4 regions of the Nocardia sp. NPDC051570 genome follow, and region 1 is predicted to be linked to each of the others. Evidence: riboswitches for the same ligand, from Rfam matches in the RefSeq annotation. Region 1 holds a riboswitch; each other region holds the start of a gene.
The links. A riboswitch is a leader RNA that binds a small molecule or an ion and turns the genes downstream of it on or off. The one in region 1 is predicted to bind S-adenosylmethionine.
Positions count from the first base shown of each region.

Region 2: another riboswitch for S-adenosylmethionine. It lies ahead of ACIA76_RS28195 (rhodanese-like domain-containing protein); the one in region 1 lies ahead of ACIA76_RS22865 (aminotransferase class V-fold PLP-dependent enzyme).
Region 3: another riboswitch for S-adenosylmethionine. It lies ahead of ACIA76_RS29495 (amino acid ABC transporter permease); the one in region 1 lies ahead of ACIA76_RS22865 (aminotransferase class V-fold PLP-dependent enzyme).
Region 4: another riboswitch for S-adenosylmethionine. It lies ahead of ACIA76_RS09030 (homoserine O-acetyltransferase); the one in region 1 lies ahead of ACIA76_RS22865 (aminotransferase class V-fold PLP-dependent enzyme).

Region 1 is NZ_JBITDI010000009.1:3,408-10,492, forward strand. It holds gene ACIA76_RS22835 (diacylglycerol kinase) at 1-817, opposite strand, end outside; gene ACIA76_RS22840 (SDR family oxidoreductase) at 828-1,616, opposite strand; gene ACIA76_RS22845 (TetR family transcriptional regulator) at 1,777-2,388, shown strand; gene ACIA76_RS22850 (glyoxalase superfamily protein) at 2,409-2,786, shown strand; gene ACIA76_RS22855 (DUF2752 domain-containing protein) at 2,827-3,279, shown strand; gene ACIA76_RS22860 (hypothetical protein) at 3,350-3,538, shown strand; gene ACIA76_RS22865 (aminotransferase class V-fold PLP-dependent enzyme) at 3,558-4,877, opposite strand; SAM riboswitch class IV at 4,924-5,037, opposite strand; gene ACIA76_RS22870 (LysE family translocator) at 5,250-5,870, shown strand; gene ACIA76_RS22875 (flavin reductase family protein) at 5,872-6,336, opposite strand; gene ACIA76_RS22880 (YbaK/EbsC family protein) at 6,448-6,921, opposite strand; gene ACIA76_RS22885 (2-oxo-4-hydroxy-4-carboxy-5-ureidoimidazoline decarboxylase) at 6,964-7,085, opposite strand, start outside.
Region 2 is NZ_JBITDI010000012.1:78,873-85,957, forward strand. It holds gene ACIA76_RS28170 (HAD-IIA family hydrolase) at 1-506, shown strand, start outside; gene ACIA76_RS28175 (MarR family winged helix-turn-helix transcriptional regulator) at 521-970, opposite strand; gene ACIA76_RS28180 (type 1 glutamine amidotransferase family protein) at 967-1,602, opposite strand; gene ACIA76_RS28185 (dihydrofolate reductase family protein) at 1,634-2,164, opposite strand; gene ACIA76_RS28190 (O-succinylhomoserine sulfhydrylase) at 2,239-3,462, opposite strand; gene ACIA76_RS28195 (rhodanese-like domain-containing protein) at 3,459-3,881, opposite strand; SAM riboswitch class IV at 3,938-4,052, opposite strand; gene ACIA76_RS28200 (hypothetical protein) at 4,246-4,680, opposite strand; gene ACIA76_RS28205 (FAD-dependent oxidoreductase) at 4,948-6,339, shown strand; gene ACIA76_RS28210 (amidohydrolase family protein) at 6,372-7,085, shown strand, end outside.
Region 3 is NZ_JBITDI010000013.1:66,978-74,062, reverse strand. It holds gene ACIA76_RS29510 (LLM class flavin-dependent oxidoreductase) at 1-972, opposite strand, end outside; partial or broken gene ACIA76_RS29505 (ABC transporter ATP-binding protein) at 973-1,173, opposite strand; gene ACIA76_RS29500 (amino acid ABC transporter ATP-binding protein) at 1,254-2,018, opposite strand; gene ACIA76_RS29495 (amino acid ABC transporter permease) at 2,015-2,956, opposite strand; SAM riboswitch class I at 2,968-3,061, opposite strand; gene ACIA76_RS29490 (SDR family oxidoreductase) at 3,217-4,077, shown strand; gene ACIA76_RS29485 (RNA polymerase sigma factor) at 4,034-5,341, opposite strand; gene ACIA76_RS29480 (YciI family protein) at 5,342-5,686, opposite strand; gene ACIA76_RS29475 (hypothetical protein) at 5,883-6,524, shown strand; gene ACIA76_RS29470 (hypothetical protein) at 6,531-6,686, opposite strand; gene ACIA76_RS29465 (flavin reductase family protein) at 6,673-7,085, opposite strand, start outside.
Region 4 is NZ_JBITDI010000003.1:462,815-469,899, reverse strand. It holds gene ACIA76_RS09040 (MFS transporter) at 1-1,054, opposite strand, end outside; gene ACIA76_RS09035 (TetR/AcrR family transcriptional regulator) at 1,213-1,899, shown strand; SAM riboswitch class IV at 1,942-2,052, shown strand; gene ACIA76_RS09030 (homoserine O-acetyltransferase) at 2,243-3,394, shown strand; gene ACIA76_RS09025 (DUF3017 domain-containing protein) at 3,398-3,715, opposite strand; gene ACIA76_RS09020 (alpha/beta hydrolase) at 4,360-5,394, shown strand; gene ACIA76_RS09015 (tRNA (cytidine(34)-2'-O)-methyltransferase) at 5,653-6,117, shown strand; gene ACIA76_RS09010 (YhgE/Pip domain-containing protein) at 6,175-7,085, shown strand, end outside.

The sequences.
Region 1 (7,085 bases):
GGCGCGTGACGTGCTCCACGGCGATGATCTCACGGCCGGAACGCATTCCGCTGATCCGGAAGCGCAGCGCCGCGGCGGTGCCCGCCGCCACCGTGCGGCCCGCTACCCGCAGCGGTTCGGGCGCGGGCAAACGTTCGAAATGCTGTGTGACGGAGTCCAATTCGACATCCAGCGCGGCGGCGAGCTGGCGGATCACGCTGCCCCAGGCGAGGGTGAGGATGCCGGGGCGCAGCAGCATGGGCAGTTCGTCGAGTGTGCCGCCGAAGCCCATGATGTCGAACAGGACCTTCGGATTGTCGTAGGTGGAGTAGTCCATGAGCTCCGAGCACACGATCCGATCGATGCGCTCGCTGCCGCTGGTGATCAGCAGTGGCAGCCAGTCGTTGGCCCAGCCGGGGTCGATGCCGTTGACCCACAGCGAGGCCCCGCCTTCTCGGGCGGCCTCGACGATCGGATCGATGGCCTCGGAAGGCAAGGTGCCGTACGGGAATTGGAGGAAGACCGGGCTGCTGGAGACCACGTTGATTCCCGCGCGCAGAAAGGTCTTCAGATCCTCGATCGCATCGGCCAGCCTGTCGTCGGCCATGGCCGTGTGCAGGATGCAGTCGGGGCGCAGCGCGAGCAGCGCCTGCGCGTCGGTGGTGGCCAGGATGCCGGTGGGTTCGTCGAGCCCGGCCAGTTCGGCCGCATCTCTACCGGCCTTATCCGGTCCGGAGACCCAGACGCCCACCAGTTCCAGTTCGCGGCGGGCGATGATGGACCGCAGCGCCCACCGCCCCACATTGCCGGTGCTCCACTGCACTACGCGATAGGTCATCGCCCGCTCCTCACAGATCCGCCACGCCCAGTTGGAGATTCGGGCTCTCGATGCCGCCGTCGATTTCGAGCACCTTGCCCGTGAGATAACCGCCCGCCGGTGCGCACAGATAGACGATGCCCGCCGCGATCTCCCACGGCTCGCCCAGCCGCTGCAGTGGGGTGGCGGCCTCCATCGCCGCCTTCACCTTCGGCTGACCGGCCACCACCTCGAGCGCGGAGGTGAGCACCGAGCCGACCGCTATCGCATTGACGCGGATACGCGGCGCGAGATCCGTTGCGGCCAAGCGGGTCCAGTGCGCGAGCGCGGCCTTGGCGGTGCCGTAGGCGAGGAAACCGCGCCCGGCCGCCCGGCCCATCATCGAAGAGATGTTGACCACGCTGCCGCCGTCGCCGCGCAGCATATGCGGCACCGCGGCCCGCGTCAGGACATGTGCGGTGGACACATTGAAGCGGAAGGCGTCCTCGAGGAATTCGGGAGTGGTGGTCAGAAAGGTGTTCGGCATGGTGCCGCCGACATTGTTGACCACGATGTCGAGGCGGCCCAGTTCGGCGGCGGCCGTTTCGGCGAAGGCCGTCACGGCGGATAGATCGGACAGATCGCATGGCACGGCGACCACGCGCCGGCCCAGCGCACGGACCTGGTCCGCGACCGTGTCCAGTTGAGCCGCGGTGCGGGCGGCGATGGCGACGTCGGCGCCCGCCTCGGCGAGTGCGAGCGCGGTCGCGGCGCCGATGCCGCGCCCGGCCCCCGTGACGACGGCGACACGGCCGTCCAGGCGGAAGGTGTCGAGAATCATGGCGGGTGGTCCTCCTTCGGATGCCCGCGGCGAAACGTCTTGGCCCCCCGGCGGATTGGCGGTGACGGGCGTCACAAGCAGTGTTAAGAACAAACGCTTAACTGTCAAGGATGAGTACTCGAATGCCTGGTGAGTGGCTATTCTTCCGAAGGTGGAAGCGATGACGGCCCGGGAGCGGCTCATCCTCGCGGCGGAGCGGCTGATCGCCGAGCGTGGCGCGGCCGTCCCGCTGCGCGATATCGCCGCCGCCGCCGGGCAGCGCAACAACTCGGCCATCCAGTACCACTTCGGTTCCCGGGACGCGCTGATCGCGGCCGTGGTCGAGCTGCGGATGGCGACCCTGGAGGTGCGGCGACTGGAGCTGCTGGCGCAGCGCCACGGCGACGGCGTGCACGATCTGCTTGCGGCCCTGGTGATTCCGATGTTCGAACTGGGCACTCGGCACGGAATCGGGCACTACGGACGGTTTCTCGAACAGATCCGCACCCACCCCTCGGTCACCGATGCCGCCAATCTCGACGCCGAGGCCCGCACCTCGGTGCGGGTGATCATGCGCGGGCTCGATCGGGCGCTGCCCGAACTGCCGTCGCGGCTGCGGCTGCGGCGGCTGCGGACGCTGCCGACCGTGCTGTTCGCGCTGCTGGCCGATCACGAGCGCGCGGTGGAGGCCGGGACGACCGAGGCCGCCGACCCCGCGGCCTCGGGTGAGGTCGTGGACATGCTGGCGGGGGTGCTCACCGCGCCGGCAGTCGAACGGGTCGCGAGTCGATGAGGATCCGACACCATCGGGGTATGGTCTCCGACGCGATCCGTCTCGCCGCCCCGATTCCGGTGCTGCGCATCTTCGATGTGCGTAAGGCATATGAATTCTATTGCGTCTATCTGGGATTCACCGTCGACTGGGAGCATCGGTTCGAACCGGCACTGCCGCTGTATGCCCAGGTGTCGCGCTCGGAGGCGGCCGTACACCTCAGCGAACATCACGGCGACGGCACGCCCGGCACGGTGGTGTGGATCGCGGTCGGTGACATCCACGCGCTGCATACCGAACTCGCGGCGAAGGATTACGGCTATGCGCGGCCCGGTCCGCCCGAGGACGGTCCGGGCGGACCGGGTTTCGAGGTGGTCGATCCGTTCGGTAATACGCTGCGCTTCGCCCAGTCCGACTGATCTGGCGGAGCGGCTTCGCCGACCGCTACCGTGGACTGTTGTGAACACCGCGCATGCACTGCCCGCCGCACGGGGCGAGATCCGGCCGGGCTGGCGAGCGCTCGGGCAGCCCTTGCTCGTGGCCGGGGCCGCGGTGGGTGTGGCGGCCGTACTGCATTTCCGCGATCCGCACGTATCCGGGTCCTACGGCATCTGCCCGTTCTACGCGCTGACCGGCTGGTGGTGTCCCGGCTGCGGCGGCCTGCGGGCCGTGCACAACCTCACCGAGGGACGGATTCTGGACGCGATGCACAGCAATGCGCTGCTGCTGCCGCTGATCGTCGGTTTCGCCGCGTGGTGGGGCGGTTGGGCACTGCATCGCTGGCGCGGGCAGCCGGGAAGTGCGGTGTCGTTCCGGCTGAATCGCACCGGTCTGTGGATCACGCTGACGCTGCTGATGGTGTTCTCCGTCGTGCGCAACACCCCGTGGGGTAGCTGGCTCGCACCGGTCTGATCCGGTGTTCCGGCCGACTCGTGGCGTGGTGGTCCGGGGTTGATCGTGGCGGACTGGGCATGCTGACACCATGAGTGATTCGCTGAAGGCGCGTGTGCGCGAGAAGATCCTGCGACAGCTGAACGAGGATGGCGCTCCCGATCCCGAGCAGCAGGACACTCGGCAGGTGTCGGTCGAGAACGATCTGGTGGCCCTCGACGCGGTGGCCGAGGACGATCCGCTGATCGAGGAGCTCGCCGAGCGCTATCTGACGCCGTAGTACCGGGAGCGATCCGCGTTCAGAACGAGCAGGGCGCCGCGCCCGCACCCGACTCCGGCGCGAGGCGTGGACGGGTCTCCGGGGCCGGATTCCACTGACCGTCGGTGCGGGTGTAATTCCACTGCGGGCCGCGCTCGACGAGGGTGGCGATGGCCTCGATCAGGCGGTCGACGTCGGCGGCGGAGCTGCCCAGGCCGATGCTCGCGCGCAGGGCGCCGTCGACGCCGAGGCGGGCCAGCAGGGGGTGGGCGCAGAAGCGGCCGTCGCGGACGCCGATGGCGTGTTCGGCGGACAGATAGGCCGCGACGCGACCCGGTTCGAATCCGTTCAGGGTGAACGCGACGATGCCGACGCTGTCGGCGCTGTCCGGCCAGATGCGCAGGAATCGAACTCCCGCAATGGCTTCCAGACCCGCGCGCAGGCGGTCGGCGAGGCGGCGCTCATGCTCGATCGCGGTCCGTTCGTCGAGCGCGCCCAGCGCGTCGCAGGCCGCGGCCAGGGCGGCCACGCCGAGCACATTCGGGGATCCGGCCTCGTGGCGCTGCGGTGCGCAGGCCCATTCGGTCTCGGTCGTGCCGACCTCCTTGACCGCGCCGCCGCCCGCGAGATAGGGCTGCGCGGCGTCGAGCCAGTCGCGGCGACCGACCAGTACTCCGGCGCCGAACGGCGCGTACAACTTGTGACCGGAGAAGGCCAGGTAGTCGATGTCGAGGGCCTGCAGATCGATGCGTCGGTGCGGGGCCAGCTGCGCGGCGTCGACGAGGATGCGCGCGCCGCACTGATGCGCGATGGTGGCCAGCCGCTCCAGGGGCAGCACCTCGCCGGTGACATTCGACGCACCCGTGATCGCAAGCAGCGCGGCCGGTTTGGCGCACAGCTCGGCGACCACGCGGCGGACGGTCTCCTCGACGGTGTCGGCCGCGGGCACCACGCGGCGGCCGTGCCGGGTCCAGGGCAGGAAGTTGGCGTGATGTTCGATATCGAGCACCACGGTGTCGCCGGGCACGCAGGAGGCCAGCAGATTCAGCGAGTCGGTGGTGTTGCGGGTGAAGACGACGACCTGATCGTCGGCGCAGTTCAGGAAGCGGGCCACCGAATCGCGGCTGGATTCGTAGCAGTCGGTGGAGATGCGCGAGGCGTAGCCCGCGCCGCGGTGGACGCTGGCGTAGAAGGGCAGCAGTTCGGTCAGCCGGTCGGTGACCTGGGCCAGGGCCGGGGCGCTGGCGGCGTAGTCGAAGTTGGCGTAGACGCGAGTTCCGCCCTGTACCAACGGAACTCGCAGATCACATCCGGAGACACGGGCGAGCGGGGCACAGGTCTGATCGAGAATGGCAGTCATCGGGCAATCCCTTCGGATGAGGGACTCCGGGGATATCGATGGTCGGAGTCCGCGCTTGCCGCGCCCGGTCGGGCAGCAGCCTGGTCGTCACCCGGAGCACCCCGCCGCGGAGGAGGGTTGCCGGCCAGCAAGCCGGGGCTTCACGCTGGCACTCATGACCTGACCCGAGATTGACAGATGGCGTGCGATCTTGTCAACCCCGGCGAAGAGCGTGCCGGGGTACTGATGGAGGAGGGAACCAGGGGCGTGCCGGGGTACTGATGGAGGAGGGAACCAGGGGCGTGCCGGGGTACTGATGGAGGAGGGAACCAGGGGCGGAAGCCTCGGGGTAATTCCGTTGCTCGCGGCGCTGATCTGGGATTTCATGTGGCGATGAGCGTGTCGCTGGTGCTGGGGTTCGTCGGGGTCTGTGTGGTGTTATCGCTGACGCCGGGGCCCGATTCGTTCTTGGTGTTGCGGTACTCGATCGTCGGGCGACGACCGGCGATCACCTCCGCGATCGGGTCGGCGGTCGGGGGTATCGCATGGGCCGTCGTGGTGGCCGCGGGGGTGGCGACCCTGCTGGAACAGTCGGCGACGGCGTATCGCGTGGTCAAGGTGATCGGCGGAATCTACCTGGTGTACTTGGGCATTCGGACGCTGATCGCACAGCGGCGCGCTCGGGCGGTCGAGGCGGAGCGGTCGGCGCCACGGTCGGTGTCCACGCGCTCGGCGTTCGGCGCGGGACTGCTGTGCACGCTGCTCAATCCGAAGGTGGGGTTGTTCTATCTCGCGGTGCTACCGCAGTTCCTGACCGAGGCGACCTTCGCGCATACGCTGGCGCTCGGTGCGATCGAATCATCGGTCGCCGCAACCGAAATGGTATTGCTGGCGGTGGCGGCGGCCAGGCTCGCCACGCTGTTGCGCCGACAGCGGGTGCGCGATCGGCTGGAACAGATCAGCGGGGGAATCCTTGCGGTACTGGGGATCGGGACGGTCGCGTCGGCGGGCTGAGTCAGTGCAATCCGGTCGGCCGGTGGTACGTGCCGTTGTAGTAGAGCAGCGGTGCGGCGATCGGATGGTCGTCGGTGTTGTCGTGCACCCGGGTGACCAGGCCGACGACCAGGGTGTGATCGCCGATCGGGATCAGCTGGCGCACCGTGGCCCGGACCCAGATCGGGGTGCCGTGTAGTACCGGCTCGCCCGTATCGAGGGTGGTCCACAGCGAGCGGTCGGTGAAGCGCTCGTCCGCGGTGCGCGAAAACCGTTGGGCCAGATGCTGTTGATGTTCGCCGAGGAAGTGCACGACCAGCGAGTCGGCCGCGAGCATGGCCTCGATGCTGGAGGAGGTGTGGGCGATATTGAACGAGATGAGCGGGGGCTCGAGCGATAGTGAGGCGAAGGAGGTGGCCGTGAAGCCGACCGGCCCGGTCGCCGAATTCACCGTGACGATGGTCACTCCGGCCGGGTAGTGCCGCATCGCCGCGCGGTACTGCGTCGCGGTGATGCCACTCAGATCGTCGGGCGCCCGTAGTCGATCGGTCACAGCCCTAACCTACGTCGCTCGGGCCTGCGATATTCCGATCGTGGGTCAATCCACATCGATGGCCAGCCCCGCGGTGATGCGGACCAGTTCGGTGAACGAGGTGCGGAAGACGGTATTCGGATGTCCGGCGGCGGCCCAGAGTTCGCGGTGGCCCGACAGTGCGTTGTCCACGTAGGTGGGCAGATTGGTGGGATGGCCGACCGGTGCGACACCGCCGATGGGCTGGCCGGTCACCTCGCGCGCCACCTCCGCCGAGGCCCGGGTGAGGGTGCCGTCGAGCCGCTGCCCGGTGCGTTCGATATCGACCTGATGGGCGCCGGAGACCAGCAGCAATACCGGATCGTCGTCGAGCAGGAACACCAGCGATTTGGTGATCGCACCCACCGCCACCCCGAGGGCCTGGGCGGCCTGTTCGGCGGTGTGGGTGGGCTCGGACTGGGTGACGATCACGCCGTGGTGTCCGCGCGCGATGAGCGTGTCCGAGACCCGGGATGTCACCGGGGGCAACGACCTGCGCATGGCACCAGCGTAGAGGCGAAATCGGGCTACTGTCGGGCGAATTCAGTATTCGGGGTAGCCCTCGGCGGGGCCGAGCAGCCGGTCGACGTGGTCGCGCATGATTCGGGACAGTTCCCCGACGGTTCGGGCCGAGAACTGTTCGTGCACAAGCGAATCGAATACCC
Region 2 (7,085 bases), on a different contig from region 1:
CCGGACTCACCACCGCATTGCACGAGATCGGGTACGTGCTCACCGACAGCGATCCGGACTATGTGGTGCTCGGCGAGACCCGCACCTACTCCTTCGAGGCGATCACCACCGCGATCCGGCTGGTCGACCGCGGCGCGAACTTCATCGCGACCAATCCGGATGCGACCGGGCCCTCGCGCGAAGGTCTGCTTCCCGCAACGGGTTCGGTGGCGGCGCTGATCACCCGGGCCACCGGGAAGGACCCGTATTACGTGGGCAAGCCGAATCCGCTGATGATGCGTTCGGCACTGCGCCGTATCGGTGCGCATTCACAGTCGACGGTGATGATCGGCGATCGCATGGATACCGATGTCATCTCCGGACTCGAGGCCGGGCTGCGGACGATTCTGGTCACCTCGGGCATTTCCACCCGTGCGTCGGTGGAGAACTATCCCTATCGGCCCACGCTCGTACTGGATTCGGTGGCGGATCTGGTAGGGCGGACCAGTAATCCATTCTCGGTCTGACGGCGGGCCCGACCTCAGGGCTTTTCGGCCATGGCGTCGAGGGCGGCCGACAGTTTCGTCAGGCCCGCCACGATCTCGGTCAGCGCGTCGATGCCGAGTTCGGAAATCAGACGATCCGCCATTCGCGCATGCTGAGGACCGATGCGACGTACGGCCGCGCGGCCGGATTCGGTGATGGCGACGAGTTTGGCGCGGTGATGGGCCGGATTCGGTCGATATTCGGCCAAACCCTTGTCCACCACCAGATCCGCGATCCGCTGCACGCTCTGGCGGGTGATGCCCATCTCGCGGGCGATTCCGGCGACCGGCAGTGGCTCGCGCGCCACCGCGCCGAGCACCTGCCACCAGGCCACCGTGATACCGGCCGGACGGGCCAATTCCTCTCCGACAGCGAGGAATTGGCCGTTGAGTTTGAACGAGGTGATCGCCGCGGTGCTGAACAGCTCCTGCTCCGCGCGGGTCACTGCGCCGCGGTCCGCTGCTGCTCGTAGGCGGCGAGTGTGTAGAAGCCCTGGGGATCGTTCTCGCCGTAGAGCGCGGACCAGGCGTCGAGAATCCGCGGCTCGTACACGCCCAGTCGCGCAAGGACGGCGCGAGCGAATTCGACCGGCCGGATTCCGGTCGCGGTGATCAGATCGCCGTCGGTCACCGCGGGCTCCGGGACGAAATGCGCGCCGCCCGAATAACCGCTCATCCCAAGATATCCCGCGTCGTTACTGGTGTGCCGGCGCTCGTCCAGCAGTCCCGCGAGCGCCAGACCGAAGGTGGCGCCGCAGATGGCCGCCACCGGCACGCCCGCCGCGAGGAATTCACGCGCCTTCCCGGCGAACACCGCCATGTGCTCCTCGGCCCACGTATCGGCGCCCGGCAGGATCAGCATCGCGCTGTCCGCGGGCGACAACTCGTCGAGCGTCAGATCCGGCAGCACCCGCATGCCCCCGGCCGAAGTGACCGGCGCGGCGCTCGGACCCACTGTCCGCACCCGCCAGCTCCCCGGCTCGCGCTGCCACAGCGGCCGGTTGATATTCGCCGTGGCGTATCCGACCTCCCAATCGGAGAAGGTGTCGTAGACCGCCATATGTACCGTTTTCAGCATGACAGTATGCTGTCATTTTGACAGCATACTGTCAATGCTTCGAGGGCACTCGGTACACGATTTCGACTGATCCGCCGGGCAGCGGACGCGAGCTCTCGAATTCCAGATCGGTGGCGGGATCGAACGAATCGGTCAGGCGCATACCGCTTCCGACCAGATACGGCAGGATTACGAGCTCGAGCCTGTCGAGAACGCCCAGGGCGCGATAGGTCTCGATGGTGCGGGGTCCGCCGATCAGATGAACATCGCCGCCGCGATCGGCCGCGCGGATCCGCTCCAGCAACCGCACGGGATCGTCGTCGACGGTCACATGTTCCGGCGTTCCCTCGGGCCGCCGCGAGCCGAGCACGAAGACCCGCAGATCCGGCCAGGGCCAGCGGTCGGCGGCGAGTGCGGGTTCGAAGGTGGTGCGGCCCATCAGCGCGGCCTCGCAGGTGCGCAGGAATTCCGCGACGCCGTGACTGCCCGGACCGTGCGTCGGATCGATGATCTGCGGCGGCCAGCCGTCCGGAGTCGTCACATAGCCGTCGGCTGTCATACACAGGCGAGCCAGGATACGCACGGGGACATCCCTTCTGTCGAGTCACAGAAGTAGACGTTGCCTCCCGCGGAAACTCATCGGCGGGAGGCGCGCGATCAGACCAGCGCTTGATCGAGGTCGTTCAGCAGATCCTCGACGTCTTCCAGACCGATCGAGATCCGGACCACGCCATCGGTGATCCCCACGGCCGCACGGCCTTCCGGGCCCATGGCCCGGTGCGTGGTGGTCGCGGGGTGGGTGATCAGGGTCTTGGCATCGCCGAGATTGTTGGAGATGTCGATGATGCGCAGGCGGTTGAGGACCTCGAAGGCGCGCTTCTTGGCCGCACCATCTCCCTCGAGCCCGGCCGCCAGCTCGAAGGTGACGACCGTCCCGCCGCCCGACATCTGCTCCCGGGCCAGCGCGTACTGCGGATGCGACTGCAGGAACGGGTATTTGACCCACGCGACGGCCGGATGCTGCTCGAGGAATTCGGCGACCTTGTGCGCGGCCTGCACCGAATGACGGACCCGCAGCGGCATGGTCTCCAGGCCCTTGAGCAACGTCCACGCATTGAACGGGCTCAAGGCCGGACCGGTATGGCGCATCAGTGTTTTCACCGGACCGTCGATGTAGTCCTGCGCGCCCAGGATCGCCCCGCCGAGCACCCGGCCCTGGCCATCGATGTGCTTGGTGCCCGAATACACCACGACATCCGCGCCGAGATCCAGACTGCGCTGCAGCAGCGGGGTGGCGAAGACGTTGTCCAGCACCACCTTCGCGCCCGCGGCGTGCGCGAGCTCGGACACCCGGCGCACATCCACCAGCGTCTGCATCGGATTGGACGGGGTCTCGAAGAACACCGCCTTGGTGGGCTGCGACAGCGCCCGCTCCCACTGGTCGAGATCCTCGCCGTCGACGAAGACGGTCTCCACGCCCCAGCGCGGCAGGATCTCGTTGCACACCACGAAGCAGGAGCCGAACAGGCTGCGCGCGGCCACGAGTCGATCACCGTTGCCGAGAAGCGCTCCGAGAGCGACGAATACGGCCGCCATACCGCTGGCGGTCGCGAAACAGGCCTCGGCGCCCTCGATCAGGCGCATCCGCTCCTCGAACATCGCGACCGTCGGATTGCCGTAGCGCGAATAGACGAAATGCTCGATCTCGCCGGTGAACGCGGCCTCGGCCGCCTCGGCGCTCTCGTAGACGAAGCCGGAGGACAGATACAGCGCCTCGGCCGTCTCCTCGAAACCCGAGCGCCGCAGGCCGCCGCGCACGCCGATCGTCGCCGGGCCGACGCCCTCGGGCAGTGGTTTGTCGAATGCGCCGCCGGTGATCACGACTGCCGCCACGGCAGTCCGAGGGCGCGCCAGCCGGCGCCGCCACGATGTCCGTCGGCGTCGAGCGGACCCTCGAAGCCCTCGAGCACGTTGTAGGAGGGTTCGTATCCGGCGGCGGTCGCGGTCTTCGCGGCGCCGATCGAGCGCTGGCCGGAGCGGCACAGGAAGATCACCGGGGCATCACTGTCGGCGGCGCGGTCGGCGAGGACCTGCCTCAGCTGGTCGGTGAACTGCGGATTCGGCGATCCGCTGCTGTCGACCCATTCGATCAGCGCGGTGGGCCGGTCGATTCCGGCGGTATCCGGCACGCCGACGAAGCGCCATTCGGCCTCGGTGCGCACATCGATCAGGACCGCATTCGAATTGTCGCGCAACAGTTCCCAGGCCTGCTGGGGAGTGATATCGCCCGCGTAGCTCATGACCGTCCCTCACAGCAGCTGCGGTATTTCTCGTTCATTCGATGAACCTCCTCGCGAATCCGCACTTGCCGCGCCGGTATCGGCGCGTGGCCAGGTCGTCACCCGGAGCACCCCACCGCGGAGGAGGGTTGCCGACCAGCGAGCCGGGGCTTGACGCTGGTACTCATGACCTGAAAGTGAGAGTGCCTGGTCACCGGGCTTTATGTCAAACCCCGGCGAAGAACACGCCGGGGTCCTAGGGGAAACAAGCACGCCGGGGTCCTAGGGGAAACAAGCACGCCAGGGTCCTAGGGGAAACAAGCACGCCAGGGTCCTAGGGAAACAGGCACGCCGGGGTCCTGAGGAGAACAAGCACGCCGGGGCCCTACGGGGAGCAAACAAGCCATTGGTCGTTCGGCCTGCTCAGATTCCAGGTGGCGGTCTGCTCGCGGCCGTCGATCCTGCTGGTCACCGTGGCCCGGGCGCGGGCGCCCTCGACGGTGGTGTCGCGGACGTTGGCGATCTCGACCTGTTTGCCGAGGGCGTCGGGACCCAGCGGGGACTTGGCGGCGTCGAAGCCGGGGCAGACGGTGGTCGCGCGGCGCTTGGCATCCGAATCCGCTTGGGCCGTAGCGAAATTGCGGATGGCGACGGCCACACGATCGGAATCTGTGACATTGTTCTCAGCCGGGCGCAGCACGCCGAGCAGCACCACGCCGCCGATCAACAGCAACGCCACCACAGCGGCCGCGATGAACGGCACCGCGGACCGCGGGGCCTCGCGCTGGTCGATCTCAGTGGGTTCGTCGGCATCGGTCATGCAGACATCATCGCTGGTCATTGATAGTGGTCCGAATCACACTCGGTATTCCCGGCCGAGTCCGGGAATACCGGCCATAGCCGCCACCGATAGAATCGCTGGAACCCGGCTTCGGCCGGTGGGATCGGCTCCCGGGCGCAGCAACGACGCAGCATCACGGGATGACGACAACCGGGTGCAGACCCCGGTCCCGACGTCAACTTAGCCTAAGCTAAGAACGACGGCTAAGACATGACGACAGATTCTCGACCAGAGGTGCGCGTAAGAATGACCGAACACAGTGCAGCGACCCGCCCACTGCGCATCGCGATCGTGGGCGCCGGACCGGCCGGAATCTATGCCGCGGACGCGTTGATGAAGTCCGAGGCGCAGGTGAGCATCGACCTGTTCGAGCGGATGCCCGCCCCGTTCGGTCTGATCCGCTACGGCGTCGCGCCGGATCATCCGCGCATCAAGGGCATCATCACCGCGCTGCACAAGGTGCTCGACAAGCCGCAGGTGCGCCTGCTGGGCAATATCGACTACGGCTCCGACATCACGCTGGTGGAACTGCGCCGCTTCTACGATGCGGTGATCTTCTCCACCGGCGCCAATGCCGATCGCGCGCTGAGCATTCCGGGCATCGACCGGGACGGCTCCTACGGCGCCGCGGACTTCGTGTCCTGGTACGACGGACATCCCGACGTGCCACGCGACTGGCCCCTGGAAGCGGAGAAGGTCGCCGTGCTCGGCGTCGGCAACGTCGCCCTCGACGTGGCGCGGGTACTGGCCAAGACCGGTGACGAGCTGCTGCCGACGGAGATCCCGCCGAACGTGTACGAGGGCCTGCGCGCCAACAAGGCGCTCGAGGTGCACATCTTCGGCCGCCGCGGCCCGGCGCAGGCCAAGTTCACCCCGCTGGAGCTGCGCGAGCTGGACCATTCGCCGAATATCGAGGTCATCGTCGATCCGCAGGATATCGATTACGACGAGGGCTCGGAGGCCGCGCGCCGGCATTCCAAGCAGGTCGACATGGTCTGCAATACGTTGGAGCAGTGGGCGATTCGCGATGTGGGCGACCGGCCGCACAAGCTGTTCCTGCACTTCTTCGAATCCCCCGCCGAGGTGCTGGGCGGCGAGGACGGCTCGGTCGTGGGCCTGCGCACCGAGCGCACCCAGCTCGACGGCACCGGCAACTGCAAGCCGATCGGCACGTTCACCGACTGGGATGTGCAGGCGATCTACCGCGCGGTGGGCTATCTGTCGCAGAACATCCCGCAGCTGCCCTTCGACGAGCAGGCCGGGACCGTGCCCAACGAGGCCGGTCGCGTCCTGGCCGACGACGGCGCCGACGGTACGGGCCGCTATCTGCCCGCGACCTATGTCACCGGCTGGATCAAGCGTGGCCCGGTCGGCCTGATCGGCCACACCAAGGGCGACGCCAACGAGACCATCGCCTGCCTGCTCGACGACGCCCCGACCTTCGCCCCGGCCGAACAGCCCGATCCCGAGGCGGTGACGAAGTGGCTGGAGGACAAGGGGATTCCGTTCACCACCTGGGCCGGCTGGTACCGCCTCGACGCCCACGAGCGCTCCCTCGGCGAGCCGCAGGGCCGCGAGCGGGTCAAGGTCGTCGAGCGCGAAGACATGCTGCGCGCGAGCGAACCGAACAAGGTGTGACCGCGCGGCCGTTCTGAGGCATGCTGAATCACGTGTTCGATGCCCATGTCCACCTCATCGATCCGCGCTTCCCGCTGATCGAGAACGAGGGCTACCTACCCGAGTCGTATACCGTCGCCGACTATCGAAAGCGCATGTCGCGCTTCGATGTCGACGGCGGGGCCGTGGTCAGCGGGTCGTTCCAGGGCACGGATTCCAGCTTCATGATCGCGGCGCTGGCCGAGCTCGGGCCCGGCTGGGTCGGGGTGATCGATCTGCATCCCGACGCCACCGACGAGCAGATCGTGGCGCTGGACCGCGCGGGCGTGCGGGCGCTGCGCTTCAATCTCAAGCGGGCCGCCGGGGATATCGTGGCGCTGACCATGCAGGCCCTGCGGGCCCACGCGCTGGTCGGCTGGCATGTGGAGCTCTATATCGACGGATCCATGCTGGGCTCGCTGGAGCCGGTGATCTCGAAGCTGCCGTCGCTATCGATCGACCATATGGGCATGTCCGATGAATGCCTGCCCTATCTGCTCGATCTCGTCGATCGCGGCGCCCGGGTGAAGGCATCCGGATTCGGCCGGGTGTCGATGGATCTGCCCGCGGCGCTGCGGCGCATCCACGCGGTCAATCCGGAGGCCCTGATGTTCGGCTCCGATCTGCCCGGTACCCGCGCGGGGCGGCCCTTCCAGGACTCCGATATCGAACTCATCGCCGATATGGTCGGCACCGATATGTACCGGGTCCTGGAGGACAACGCCCGC
Region 3 (7,085 bases), on a different contig from region 1:
GGCGGGCAGGGCCAGCGGGCGCAGTACGACTCCGTCGGCGGCGATCCGGGCCAGCAGCGCGCGCAGGGTCGCCGGAGTTCCGATATGCCGCAACGCCTTCGGTGGTGTGGTCGTCCACGTCTCGAGCTGATCGAATTCGGCCGCGGCCGCCTCCTCGGTCGCGGCCAGATGCACATCGAGATCGATCAGCACCGAGACCGATCGCGGATCGCGACCGGCCGCCGCGACCGCCGCCCGTAGCTCGTCGCGAATCCCCGCCGCGGCGTCGAGATCCGGTGCGGCGACGCGGATCAGGTCGGCGCGCCGGACCGCGACGCGGGTGCTGTGCGCATCCTCGGCCCGGACCGCCACCGGCGGCTGACCCTGTGGCGGCCGCGGGGTGATCGAGGGCCCCTTCACCGAGAAGTTCTCGCCCACGAAGTCGATGTAGTGCAGCTTGTCGCGGTCGATGAAGCGGCCGGTCGTCAGGTCGCGGATCTCGGCATCGTCCTCCCAGCTGTCCCACAGCCGGGCCACCACCTCCACCGCCTCATCGGCCTCGTGCCACAGCCCGGCCGGATCCTGTTCGGCCTTGCGGCCGAACAGCGCGGCCTGACCCGAGGAGACGGTGACCTCCCAGCCCGCCCGGCCGTGGGTGGCGAAATCCAGGCTCGCGATCGCCTTGGAGACGTGGAACGGTTCGGTGTGGGTGACCGGCGCCTGCGGAATCAGCCCGATCCGATGGGTCGCCGCGGCCGCCCGCGCGGCGATGCCCACGGCCTCGAGCCGCCCGACCGCGCCCTGAACCTGCGGTGCGAACGAATCCGGCAGGAAGGCCAGATCCACCCCCGCGGCCTCGGCCGCGAGTACGGCGTCGAGCCAGTATCCGGCGGTGAACAGCTCCTCGGCGCGCGAATCCGCGCGCCGCCACGAGGCGGGATGTGTTCCGGTGCCGGACAATTCGACACCCAGCAGCGGTTGTGAATGGGTCATTCAGGCCGTCCTTTCGATGGCGATCGGCCGCCCGGCGCCCGGAATGGCCGACAGCAGTTCACGGGTGTACTCATGGCGCGGATGATGGAAAAGCTCAGCGATGCCGGCCGTCTCGACGATTCGCCCGGCGTTCATGACCGCCACCCGGTCTGCGACGCGCCGGACCACGGCCAGGTCGTGGGTGATGAACAGATAGCTCAGGGGCGGCCAGGGCATCGTCCTGCGCGATGTGATGCACCGTGCGGACCGCGGAGTAGTTGCGGGACAACGTCTCATCTCCCTCAGAGAACATGTGCGAGAAAGGATTTGGTGCGCGGATGGGACGGATCGTCGAGCACCTGACCCGGCGGGCCCTGTTCGACGATCCGCCCGGCGTCCATGAGCACCACGGTGTCGGCGACCTCGCGGGCGAAGCCGATCTCGTGGGTGACGATGACCAGCGTCGCGCCGTCGCGGGCCAGCGCCCGGATCACGTCGAGCACCTCGCCGACCAGCTCCGGATCCAGCGCGGAGGTCGGCTCGTCGAACAGCACCACCTGGGGGCGCAGCGCCAGCGCGCGGGCGATGGCCACCCGCTGCTGCTGGCCGCCGGACAGCCGTCGCGGATACTCCTGCGCCCTATCGGCCAGTCCGACCCGCTCGAGCAGATCGACCGCCTCCGCCTCGACCTCGGCGCGGGGACGGCGCTGCGCCGAAATCGGGGCCAGTGCAACGTTTTCCAGCACGGTCAGATGCGGGAACAGATTGAAGCTCTGGAATACGAAGCCGATGCGGGAGCGCTGGCGCAGGATCTCCCGTTCGCTGCGTTCGTGCAGTTTCGCGCCCTTGCGGCGATAGCCGACCAGTTCTCCGGCCACCCGCACGGTCCCCGCATCGACCTTCTCCAGGTGGTTGATCGTCCGCAGCAGCGTCGATTTGCCCGAACCCGAGGGGCCCAGGATCACCGTCACCTCGCCCGGGCGCACCGCGAGATCGATCCCGCGCAGCACCTCGTTGGCGCCGAACTGCTTGTGTACGCCCCGTAATTCGACCGTGTACGCGCTCATCGGCGTTCCCCCGTGATCTCGGCGAGCTTGCCGCGCACGCGCTGCCACGGTGTGCGCGGCAGCTCGCGATGGCCGCCCTTGGCGAAGTGGCGCTCGATGTAGTACTGCACGACGGTCAGCACGCTGGTGAGCACGATGTACCAGACCGTCGCCACCATCAGCAGCGGGACCACCCGGCCGTTGCGGCCGTAGATCACCTGGACCTGGTAGAACAGCTCGGCGATCGCCATCACCGAGACGATCGAGGTGCCCTTGAACAGGCTGATCACCTCGTTGGCCGCATTGGGCAGGATGCCGCGCATGGCCTGCGGCGCCACGATGGTGAAGAACTGCCGCCGCCACGGCAGGCCCAGCGATTTGGCCGCCTCCAGCTGGCCCGGATCCACGGAAATGATTCCGGCGCGGATGATCTCGGCCGAATACGCCGCCTGATGCAACGCCAGCCCGATGACCGCGGCGGTGAATCCACTGATCACCCCGTTCACATCGAAGCTGAAAAACGCGGGGCCGAACGGGATTCCGATCGACAGGCGCTTGTACAGATAGGCGATGTTGAACCAGAACAGCAGCTGCACGATCAGCGGAATCGAGCGGAACGCCCAGACATATGCCCAGGCGATCACCTGCAGCACAGGGACTTTCGATAATCGCGCCACGGCCAGCCAGATACCGAGCAGGAATCCGAACAGCGTCCCCCAGAAGGTGAGCTCCACGGTCAGCTTCAGCGCCGCGAGCACCGAATCGGCGGCGAAGTATCGGGCGAAGGTCGGCCAGTCCCAGCCGGGATTGGTCACCAGGCCGTGCGCGAACTGGGCCACCAGCACCAGCGCGACGACGGCGATCAGCCAGCGCCACGGGTGCCGGGTACGCGCCACCGGCAGGGTGTCCTCGGCCACCTCGACGGTGCCGGAGGGATCGATAGCGGCCACAGTGGTCATGGAATCGCGATCCTCCATCGGTCCTGGCGGTAGCACCCGCACCCGGCCCGCGGGGGGTTGCTGCGGTCTCGTCGAGCCAGATCTCTCAACCGCTCTGGATGGTGAATTCGAACGTATCGGACATCGGTGCGACTGTCTGCCGTCCCGATCAACGTGAATTCAATTGTTGGCAGCGGGTTTTCCCGTTTACCGACGGGGAATTCCGAGGGGGGAAACAGCACTGTGTACAACGATGTTCGCAATGGCTAGGGTGAACGTTCATGAAGGATCTGACCGACCGGATATGCCTCATCACGGGCGCGGCCAGCGGTATCGGCCGGGCCACCGCGCAGGCCGCCGCGCGCGCGGGTGCGCGCCTGGTGCTCACCGATATCGCCGCCGCGGGGCTGGCCGAAACGGTCGAGCTGATCCGCGCGGCCGGGGGTGAGGTGCTCGACGCGCAGACACTCGACGTCTCCGACTACGACGCGGTCACCGCGTGGGCCGAGCGGGTGCACGACGAGTACGGCAGCCTGGACGTGGTCATGAATATCGCGGGCCTCTCCGCCTGGGGCACCGTGGAGAACCTCGAACATCGGCATTGGCGCTCGATGGTCGAGGTGAATCTCATGGGGCCGATCCACATCATCGAGAACTTCGTCCCGCCGATGATCCGGGCCGGGCGTGGCGGACATCTGGTGAACGTCTCCTCGGCGGCCGGACTGCTCGCGCTGCCGTGGCACGCCGCCTACAGCGCCGCGAAGTTCGGGCTGCGCGGGGTCTCGGAGGTGCTGCGCTTCGAGCTGGAGCGGTACGGCATCGGGGTGAGCCTGGTCGTCCCGGGCGCGGTGCACACCCCGATGGTCAGGACGACAGAGATCGTGGGCGTCGATCCGGACGATCCGCGGGTGGCGAAGCTGCGCGGAGCCTTCGTCGGCCACGCGGCGACGCCGGAGCAGGTGGCCGATCGGATCCTCGCCGGTATCAGGCACAATCGCTATCTCGTGCACACCGCGACCGATATCCGAATCGGCTACTGGTTCGCCCGCAAGTTCGCCTGGCCCTACGAGATGGTGATGCGGTATGCGAACCGGCAGCTCAACAAGTTGCTCCCGGCCCAGGAGAATTCGCTGTCCCGGTGAGGTCGGCGCTGCGGCGGCGCAGGTGGTCGCGCTCGGCGGCGTTGCCGGTCCGCGCGAGGGCATCGGCGAATGCGCTTGCGGCCTCGGCGGTTCGGCCGAGCCTGATCAGCAGGTCGGCCCGGATCGCGTGGTAAAGGTGGTAATCCGCGAGCGGTAGTTCATCGACGAGCGCCAGCGCCGCGGCCGGGCCGTCGATCTCGGCGACGGCGACGGCCCGGTTGAGCGAGACGATCGGGCCGGGTGCGACCGCCGCGAGCTGGTCGTAGAGCCGCAGGATCTGATCCCAATCGGTATCGGCGGCGGTCGCGGCATCGGTATGTACGGCATTGATGGCGGCCTGGATCTGATAGGGGCCGGGGTGATTGCGGCACAGGCACTCTCGCACCAGCCGATGCCCCTCGGCAATGAGCTCGCGATCCCATCGGCCGCGATCCTGATCGGCCAGCGGCACCAGGGCGCCGTCGGCCGTGTGGCGGGCCGGGCGGCGGGCCTCGGTGAGCAGCATCAGGGCCAGCAGGCCGACGGCCTCCGGCTCATCCGGCATCAGTTCGACGAGCACGCGGCCCAGCCGGATCGCCTCGGCGCACAGGTCCCCACGCGTCAATTGCGTTCCGCTGGAGGCGGTATGGCCCTCGGTGAAGATGAGATAGACGACCGCCAGCACGGCCCCGAGCCGTTCGGGCAGATCGGCGTCCCGGGGTACGCGGTAGGGGATCCGGGCGGCGCGAATCTTGGCCTTGGCACGTGAGATGCGTTGCGCCATGGTTGATTCCGAGGTGAGGAAGGCGCGGGCGATCTCGAGGGTGGTCAGGCCGCCCAACAGGCGCAGGGTGAGGGCGATGCGATTGGGCATCGCGAGCGCGGGGTGGCAGCAGGTGAAGATAAGGCGCAGACGTTCGTCCCCGCCAAAAGCGGGCGGGGAACCTGGGGAGGGGTCCCCGGGCGGGGAACCTGAGGAAGGGTTCCCGTCCTCGGAGGCGAATGTGGAAAGGCTGAGCAGAGCGGCCTGGGCATACTTGTCCGCCCGGGCCGCCTCGCGCCGGAGACGGTCCACCGCGCGATTCCTCGCGGTCGTGATAATCCAGCCCGGCGGACTCGGCGGGATGCCCTCGGCGGGCCAGCGCTGCACGGCGGTGGTGAAGGCGTCCTGGACCGCGTCTTCGGCGATATCGATATCGCCGAAGACGCGGATCAGGCTGGCTACCGCCCGGCCGTAGTGCTCGGCGAACACCGCCGAAACATCCGGGCTCACAGGCGGATTCATTCAGTCACCCATGACCGGTCGGACCTCCACCGGGAGTCCGCGCAGAATCGCCGCCAATCGCCGCCCCCACGCCAGCGCCTCATCCAGATCGACCGCGCGGATGAGGCTGAATCCGGCGATGTACTCCTTACTCTCCACGTACGGGCCGTCGGTGATCAATATCTCCGAGCCCCGGGCCCGCACGACCGTCGCGGTATCAGGTGCGTGCAGCCCGGCCGCGAACACCCACGAACCGGCCGCCCGCAGCTCGTCGTTGAGCGCCTCGACCTCGCGCATGATCTCGGCCAGATCCGCCGGCGGCTCCCCTGCCTCCGGCTGATAGATGTTGAGCAGGTATTCGGGCATGATGTGCTCCTTCGCCATGAGCCGATCCGTCACCGGCTCTCATCCTCTACACGAACGGGCTGGCCCTGATTCGACACCGTCCGGGAGATCCTGCCAGCCCGACCCTGAGAATCTGCGCTTGCGGGCCGGTCCGATTCATGGCTCAATCCGAGTGGGCGGTATCGCGCCCTGCCGCACCGACCTGGGGGCCCCAAGGATGACCAGGGAATCGCACCGCTGGGTGCGGACCGCCGACGCGGACATGGTCGAACTGCGGGATCTGGTCTCGGGCCGCGCGGTGCGCATCGGGCGTCCGGATGTGGACGATCTGCCGGGCGGCTTCCTGACCGAGATCGAATCGCTGGTGTTCCGCTGGGTGAACCTCGACACCCATGACGAGGCCGAGGACGAACTCGAGACCCGGCGCGAACCGCTGCACACCCTGCGGGCGCTGAGCTGGCTGTGCGCGCTGTGGGCCGTGGTGTGTGAGACGCGCCTGGGCAAACCGGCCGACGACATCATCCGGGATCTGGACTATCGGGGCGGGTGGCGGCGACTCCGCACCGCGGAGGAGGCGCGAATCTGGGCCGGGCTGACCCAGCGGGTGCGGATCGGGGCGCTGGCCGCGCTCACCGAGGATCCGCGGGCGGCCTCGGATTATCGCCGCGCATGTACCGAACCGCCCGAAGTGGGGCCGATGCTCATCCGGCACACCCTGGTTCACCTCGACGGATTCAGCCAGGACATGTACCAGCACGATATCGAGGCGCGCGGGCTGGCGGCCGCGGTGGTCGAACACACCAGCCCGAGCCCGGGCACGCGGCGACGGCTGTGTTTCCGGCCGTCGCATCCGGTGTGAGGCAGCTTAGAGCGAGGCGGGTCCGATCACACTGCCGATCCAGTCGAGGTTCACCCACGACCAGCGGCCCGAGCGATCCCGCCCGGTCCGCCAGTTCTCCAGCCAGCGACGCGCGTCCTCGGCGAACAGCGCACGCAGCGAACGGGATTCAGCGGGCTCCATGGAGTACCTCCTCCGGATGCAGGCGGCGGAAGCGACTGCCGTGGAAGACCAGCGGATCGACGTCGGTGCGGGTGGCCAGGCGATGAATGCGCAGGATGACCACCTGATGGTCGCCCGCGGGCACCTGGGTCTCTACGCTGCCTTCGAGCCAGGCCGAGGCACCGTCGACGAAGATCGCATGGCCCGCACCCCGATGCAGGCCCACGCCCGAGAAGCGGTCGCCCACACGCGAACTCAGCGAGCGGGCGGCGTCCTCCTGATCCAGGCCGAGCAGGCTCAAACCCAGATGGCCGGCCGCGGCCAGGCGCGGCCAGGTGGTGGAGCCGTTCTGCACGCAGAACGACACCAGCGGCGGATCCAGCGATACCGGCACGAAGGTGCTCACCGCCAATCCGGATG
Region 4 (7,085 bases), on a different contig from region 1:
CACCGGCAATCATCAGCGGGCGCGGCCCGATCCGGGGCAGCAGCGCGCTGGCCACGCCCGCGGAGATCACGATGCCGATCGGGAAGGGAAGGAACGCCACACCGGCCTTCAGCGAGCTGTAGCCGAGGGTGACCTGCAGGTAGTAGCTGAGGTTGATGAACATCGCGAACATCGCGATCGGGACCAGCAGCGCCACCAGATATGAGCCGCCCCGATTGATCTCACCCGGAATATGCAGCGGCAGAAGCGGATTCGGCGAACGCCGTTCGATCGCGACGAACGCCACCAGCAGCGCCACACCGGCGATCAACAGGCCCAGCGTGGTCGCGGCCAGCCAGCCGTCCTCCGCGGCGCGGCTGAAGCCGTACACCACCGAGATCAGTCCGAGGGTCACCGTCACCGCGCCGGGCACGTCGTAACCGCCGGTCCGCGGGACGGGCACATCCTTGATCACGAAGACCAGCGCGCCGATCAGAGCCAGCAGTGCGACGGGCGTGTTGACCAACAGGCACCAGCGCCAATCGGCGTATTCGGTGAGCGCGCCGCCGGCGATCAGGCCGATCGCCGCGCCGCCCGCGGACACACCCGCGAAAACGCCGAAGGCCCTTGCCCTTTCGCGCGCCTCGGTGAAGGTGATCGATACCAGCGACAGCGCCGCCGGCGCCAGCACGGCCGCGAACGCACCCTGCAGCGCGCGCCCGGCGAACAGTTCGGCCGCGTTCTGGGCGAGCCCGGCCAGCGCCGACGCCCCGGCGAAGCCGACCAGGCCCACCAGGAACATCCGGCGGCGGCCCAGATAGTCGGCGAGCCGGCCACCGAGCAGCAACAGGCCGCCGAAGATCAGCGTGTAGGCGGTGAGCATCCATTGCTTGTCGCCGTCGCTGATATGCAGATCACGCTGGGCGAACGGCAGCGAGATCGTGACGATGGTGGCGTCCAGCACCACCATGAGCTGGGCCAGGGCGAGTACGCCGAGGGCCCACCAGCGGGCCGGACCCTTCGGCCGGGTCGAGGTCTGAGAGGGAGCGAGTTCTGCGGTCCCAATGTCGGTCATGTGGGGACTCCTGAGTGGAAGTAAGCAGTTCCGTCGCATCATTGGAACGTGTCAGCAATCCTGGCACCTGAGGACAATTGGCGTCAAGAGAAAAATGTCGCAGACTGACATTTGGCGTCTCTCGTCACAATAAGAGCCGATGGCGATAGACTGGGACCATGCTCGAGTCACCAGCCCAGCCCGGCCTGCGGGAACGCAAGAAGCAGCAGACTCGACGCCGGATCATCGAAGTCGCGCTGCGGATGTGCGACGCGCACGGCTTCGACGCGACCACCGTCGAGCAGATCGCCGACGCCGCAGACGTCTCCCCGCGCACCGTCAACCGCTACTTCGAGTTGAAGGAGGACATCGTCCTCGCGCCCTTGGTGGATTTCGCCAAGCTCATCGGAGACGAGCTGCGCAAACAGCCAGTGACGGGCAATGAGCTGCAGGCCCTGTTCGACACGTACCTGGCCGTGACCAATGCCAGCATCGCCGGGCAGACACTGCCCTTCGAGTGGTTCCAGCACATGCAGCGGATCATGCGCACCAGCCCGACCGTGCGCGCGCGCAGCATGGACATCGCCGACACCAAGACCATCGAGATCCACTCCGCCCTGGCCGAGCGCATCGGCGCGGATCCGGATTCGATGACCGTCCGGCTGATCGCCGGGACCTGGAACGCGATCATGCGCACCGGGATCGAATGCGACGCCACGCTGCCGGACCGCGACCCCATGGACTCCGCACATGCGGCCATCTGCGCGGTCCGCGGCGCCTTCGACGAATTCGTGCAGCGCTGCGTGCTCCCGCTGACTCGGGGATGTTCGGCCTCGGGATCGGCCGAAAGCGGTGCTGCGCGGTAGCCGTTCGCGCCCCGTCTCGGCGATCGGTTACTATCGCGGGAAGGTCATGAGCGCCAGCGCCAAGCCCCGGCTCGCTGGCCGGCAACCCTCCTGTTGCGGTGGGGTGCTCCGGGTGATGACCGGGCTCCCGAGGGCCGGGAGCAAGCGCCACGATCAGGAGGTCCCCACCATGTGTTGTTGCTGTTCGCTTGTTGAAGTCCGATAACACCAGCAAGCCCAGTTCGGCGTCCCATTGGAGCAGGCCCATGAGTAACTCGACCGCGCCCCGAATCATGCACATCGAGGGCAAACACCCTGTCGCTACCATCGAAATCGTGTGTTCTTTTCGAACGGCGGCGGCCCGGTGACCGTGAGCATCGAGTCGAGCACCCCGCAGACGGCGGCCGCGCTGCTGCCCCCGCCCGACGGTCGCCTGGAGACGATCGCCATCGGCGACCTGCGCCTCGAGAACGGCGCGGTGATCCAGGACGTCGAACTCGCGGTGCAGCGCTGGGGTGAGCTGTCCCCGAATCTGGACAATGTGGTGCTGGTCGAGCACGCGCTCACCGGCGATTCGCATGTCGTCGGCGCGCCCGACGAACTGCATCCGCTGCCCGGCTGGTGGGACGGCAGCGTAGGTCCGGGCGCCCCGCTGGACACCCGCGAATGGTGCGTGATCGCTACCAATGTGCTGGGCGGCTGTAAGGGCAGCACCGGCCCCACCTCGCTCGCATCGGACGGACGACCCTGGGGCGCCCGGTTTCCCGAGATCTCCATTCGCGATCAGGTAGCCGCCGAGGTGGCGCTGTTCGACCTGCTGGGCATCGATCGCCTCGCGGCCGTGGTGGGTGGATCGATGGGCGGCATGCGCGTGCTGGAGTGGATGGTCGGCCATCCGCAGCGGGTCGGCGCCGCGCTCGTGCTGGCCGTCGGGGCGCGCGCCACCGCCGATCAGATCGGCACCCAGACCACCCAGATCGCCGCGATCAAGGCCGATCCGGATTGGCAGGACGGCGATTACCACGGCACCGGACGCGCGCCGACCACCGGAATGGGGCTCGCGCGCCGCATCGCGCATCTGACCTACCGCACCGAATTCGAACTCGACCACCGCTTCGAGAATGCGGCGCAGGACGACGAGGATCCGCGCGACGGCGGCCGCTATGCGGTGCAGAGTTATCTGGAGTACCAGGCGCAGAAGCTGATTCATCGCTTCGATCCGGCCACCTACGTCCTGCTGACCGAGGCGATGAACCGGCACGACATCGGTCGCGGGCGGGGCGGGATCGAGGCCGCGCTGGCCGCCACCGCGGTGCCGTGCATCGTCGGCGGCGTCGACTCCGATCGGCTCTACCCGCTTCGCACGCAACAGGAACTGGCGAATCTGCTGCCCGGCTGCAAGGAGCTGGAGGTGGTCCGCTCGCGCGACGGGCACGACGGATTCCTCACCGAAACCGAGGCCGTAGGCAAGCTGCTCGCCGAGACGATGGAGCTCGCCCGCAAGGCGCGGGACTGAGCGTCAGGTCACCCCAAGGCTGTTGATCGTCGCCGCGACCACGATGATGCTGCCGCCGAGGACCGTATAGGCGCCGACGTCGAATGGCTTACTGCGCACGGCCAACACGCCGACCCGCAGCGTCGGCAGGCATAACCGCAGCGCGGCCGCCAGCAGCGTCGCACCGCCGATCACGAATGCCCCGCGCCGCCAACGGTCCTGGGCCAGAAGCACCGCGGCCACCACCAGAACGGCCACCACCAGGAGTATGGGCAGATTCGTCCGGAGGAACCGTCCGACCGGACCGTGCTGATGGGCATGGGACGCGGGTGCTTCGGTCACGCCGACATTCTCGCATCATCGCGGAGGGGATATGTGATCGGTGACAAGTGGGGGCCTGCGCGGAATTCGGAATTCGCCGAATGGTGCCGGGGTCACCCCGATGCACGGGCAGGGGGGCTGCGCCTCGGGGTGCCCCGGCGCCCCGTGTGATACGCGGGAGAAAGGCGTACCGCGCGTGGCGTGGTCTCTCGCATCCAACCGATCCGACAAGTTGTAATCTACAAGTAGAATATAACCAGAGTTACTAACTAGCAAACATATGGGAATGTGTGTCGCATCGAACGCATAGCGAAACATCGTTTCTGTTCAACTTGATAACTTTGCCCCTATTCGATATCCCGCTCCCATTCTCCGGTCGCGAGTCGATGGCCACTCGAATCGAGCAGGCCGTCGCGGCATCCAGCGCCTGAGTCCTGGTCATAGCCGACGCACGCCGACCAGGACCTGGCGCGTGCTTGTTGGAATCGCAAAAGATGCCCGCGATCGACGAAACCACACGAGCCGGGGGTGTGTCGCTGCATGCCGGTCGAATTGCGATGTTGAAAGCTTGGGGCATGAACCTGACCGCCAGCGCATGCCCTCGCAACTCCCGCTCCACTCGATTGGCGAGCAACAGTGTGGTAACCGGGTTGCTCGTCGGAGTTCTGACCTCGTTCGGCGTCTGTGCCGCGACCGCCGAACCGGCCGCCACGCAGGACTCGGTATTCACCGGTGCGATGGCCCCGGATGGTTCCCGGATCGACGGTATCGAGCGGATCGACGATCAGAACGTCCGGCTGCAGGTGTACTCGGCGGCCATGGACAAGGCATTTCCCGTGGAGATCCAGCGGCCCGCGGACACCTCGCAGCCGCGGCCCAGCCTGTATCTGCTCAGCGGCCTCGACGCCGGTGAAAGCGTCGCCTCGTGGCAGGCGCAGACCGATGTCCGTCCGTTCATGTCCGACAAGAATGTGAATCTCATCCTGCCGATCGGTGGAAAGGCGAGCTACTACACGGACTGGGTGAACGACGATCCCGCCCTCGGCCGCAACAAGTGGCGGACGTATCTGACCGAGGAGCTGCCTCCGCTGATGGATGCCGCGCTCGGCACCAACGGGGTCAACGCCCTCGCGGGAATCTCCACCTCCGGCACTTCCGTTCTGGCGCTGCCCATTGCGAAGCCCGGCCTGTACCGGGCGGCCGCCTCCTACAGCGGCTGCGCCCAGACCAGTGACCCGCTGGGCGCCTACTTCGTGCGGACCGCGGTCGCCGCCGGCGGTGGCGATCCGACCAACATGTGGGGGCCGCCGAATTCGCCCGAATGGCAGGCCAACGATCCCTACCTGCATGCCGAGGATCTGCGCGGAGTCGAGCTGTACCTCTCCTCCGGCACCGGCCGCCCCGGCAAATACGACACGATCGACGGCCGCAAGGAACAGCTCGGCGGCGGCCGGACCCAAATCGACGGCAAGACGGACCAACTCGGCCCCATCGGCCTGGTGAACCAGGTTATCGTCGGCGGCGCCATCGAAAACGCCACCAGCTTCTGCACCCGCCATATGGAGGAGAAGCTCGCCTCCCTCGATATCCCCGCCACCATCCACTACAGCCCTGGCACCCACTCCTGGGGCTACTGGCAGGACGAGTTCAAAGGCTCCTGGCCCACTCTCGCCCACGGCCTGGGGCTGTCGGAGGAGTAACCGATCCGGACGTGTCACGGCGTCGAACGGTCAAGGGTCATGCGCAGGTTCGACACCACGACGCCCGTCGACCGGGCGAACACACAGGAGACGAGCTCGGCTCGCACTGCCCTGCTCCGTCTCGGTGTGTTCGCCACCGGGGCCGCGTTGTTCCGTCCCGCTCACCGGTATCGCCCACGCTGAGGACATGGTGCGCGACGGCTTATCGCCGACCCCCGTGCGGCAGATCGCACGGGCAGGCAAGGAATACTGACAGCCGTGCTTCATCTGGTGTTCTTCGAGCCTCGTATTCCGCCCAACACCGGTAATGCCATTCGGTTGGCGGCTGGGACCGGGTGCCAGCTGCACTTGATCGAGCCGTTGGGGTTCGACCTGTCGGAGCCGAAGTTGCGGCGGGCGGGGTTGGATTACCACGATCTGGCGTCGGTGACCGTGCATGAGAACCTTTCGGCTGCTTGGGAAGCCATTCAGCCCGAGCGAGTATTCGCGTTCACGACGCGGGCGACCACGCGCAATACCGATATCGCCTATCGCAAGGGCGATGTGCTGCTGTTCGGACCGGAGCCCACCGGACTGCCGGACGAGGTGTTCGCCGATCCGCACATCACCGATCAGCTGCGGATTCCCATGTTGCCGGGGCGGCGGTCGATGAATCTGTCCAATGCGGCGGCGGTGTCGGTGTACGAGGCGTGGCGGCAGTTGGGTTTCCCGGGGGCGGTCTGAGCGCCGACATCGCATGCCATGCGTCGATTGCGAAGGATGTGCTGTTAGCGTCGCGCTGTGACATGGACGACCGATGAGGATGGTGAAGACACCCGTCCCGGCTGGGATCACAAGCTGTGGGCGATCCCGCTCATCATCGCAATGGGTTTGCTGAGCCTGCTGGCACTGTCGTATCTGGGCAGCGTTCTGCATCCACAGCGGAACCTGCACGACTATCCACTGACGCTGGTGAACAACGATCGGGGCGAATACGGCGGCGAGGTGGCCGAGCGGGTGCGCGGCGCGCTGCCGCACGATCAGGTCCGGCTGCAGGTCACCGATGCCGCGGAGGCGGACCGGCTGATGTCGCTCGGCAGCGTCTACGGATCCATCGTGATCCCCGAGGATTTCAGCGCCCGCCTGACCGCACTCGCCGAACCCGGGCCCGGCCCCGCCGCACCGCCGGGGATCGAGTTGCAGACCAACCCGCGCGCGGGCGCGACCGCCGTCACGCTGACCACACAACTGCTCACCCCGGTGCTCGACGGCATCAATCGACAGCTCGGCACCGCGGCGACCGAGCGGGCGCGAACGGGTGGCGTGCCATTGTCGGACGCGGCACTGGTCACGCTCGCCGAACCCGTGCGAATCGAGGCCACCCAGCACGCGCCGCTGCCCGAGGGCACCGCCAACGGCATCTCCGCCTTCTACTACACGCTGCTGGTGGTATTCGCCGGATTCACCAGCAGCACACTGATCAATGTCGGCGTCGACACCGTGCTCGCCAACGATCAGACCCTGTCTCGTTGGCGCGCACTGCTGTTCAAGTGGGCGCTCATCGCGGTGGTCGCTCTGGTGATGGCGGGGTGCTATCAGTTGATCGCGTCCGCGCTGGGGATGCCGATCGACCATCGGCTCGCGCTGTTCTGTTTCAGTACCTTCGCCTCGCTCGCGGTGGGTATGACCGCGCTGGCCAATCTGGCCGTGGT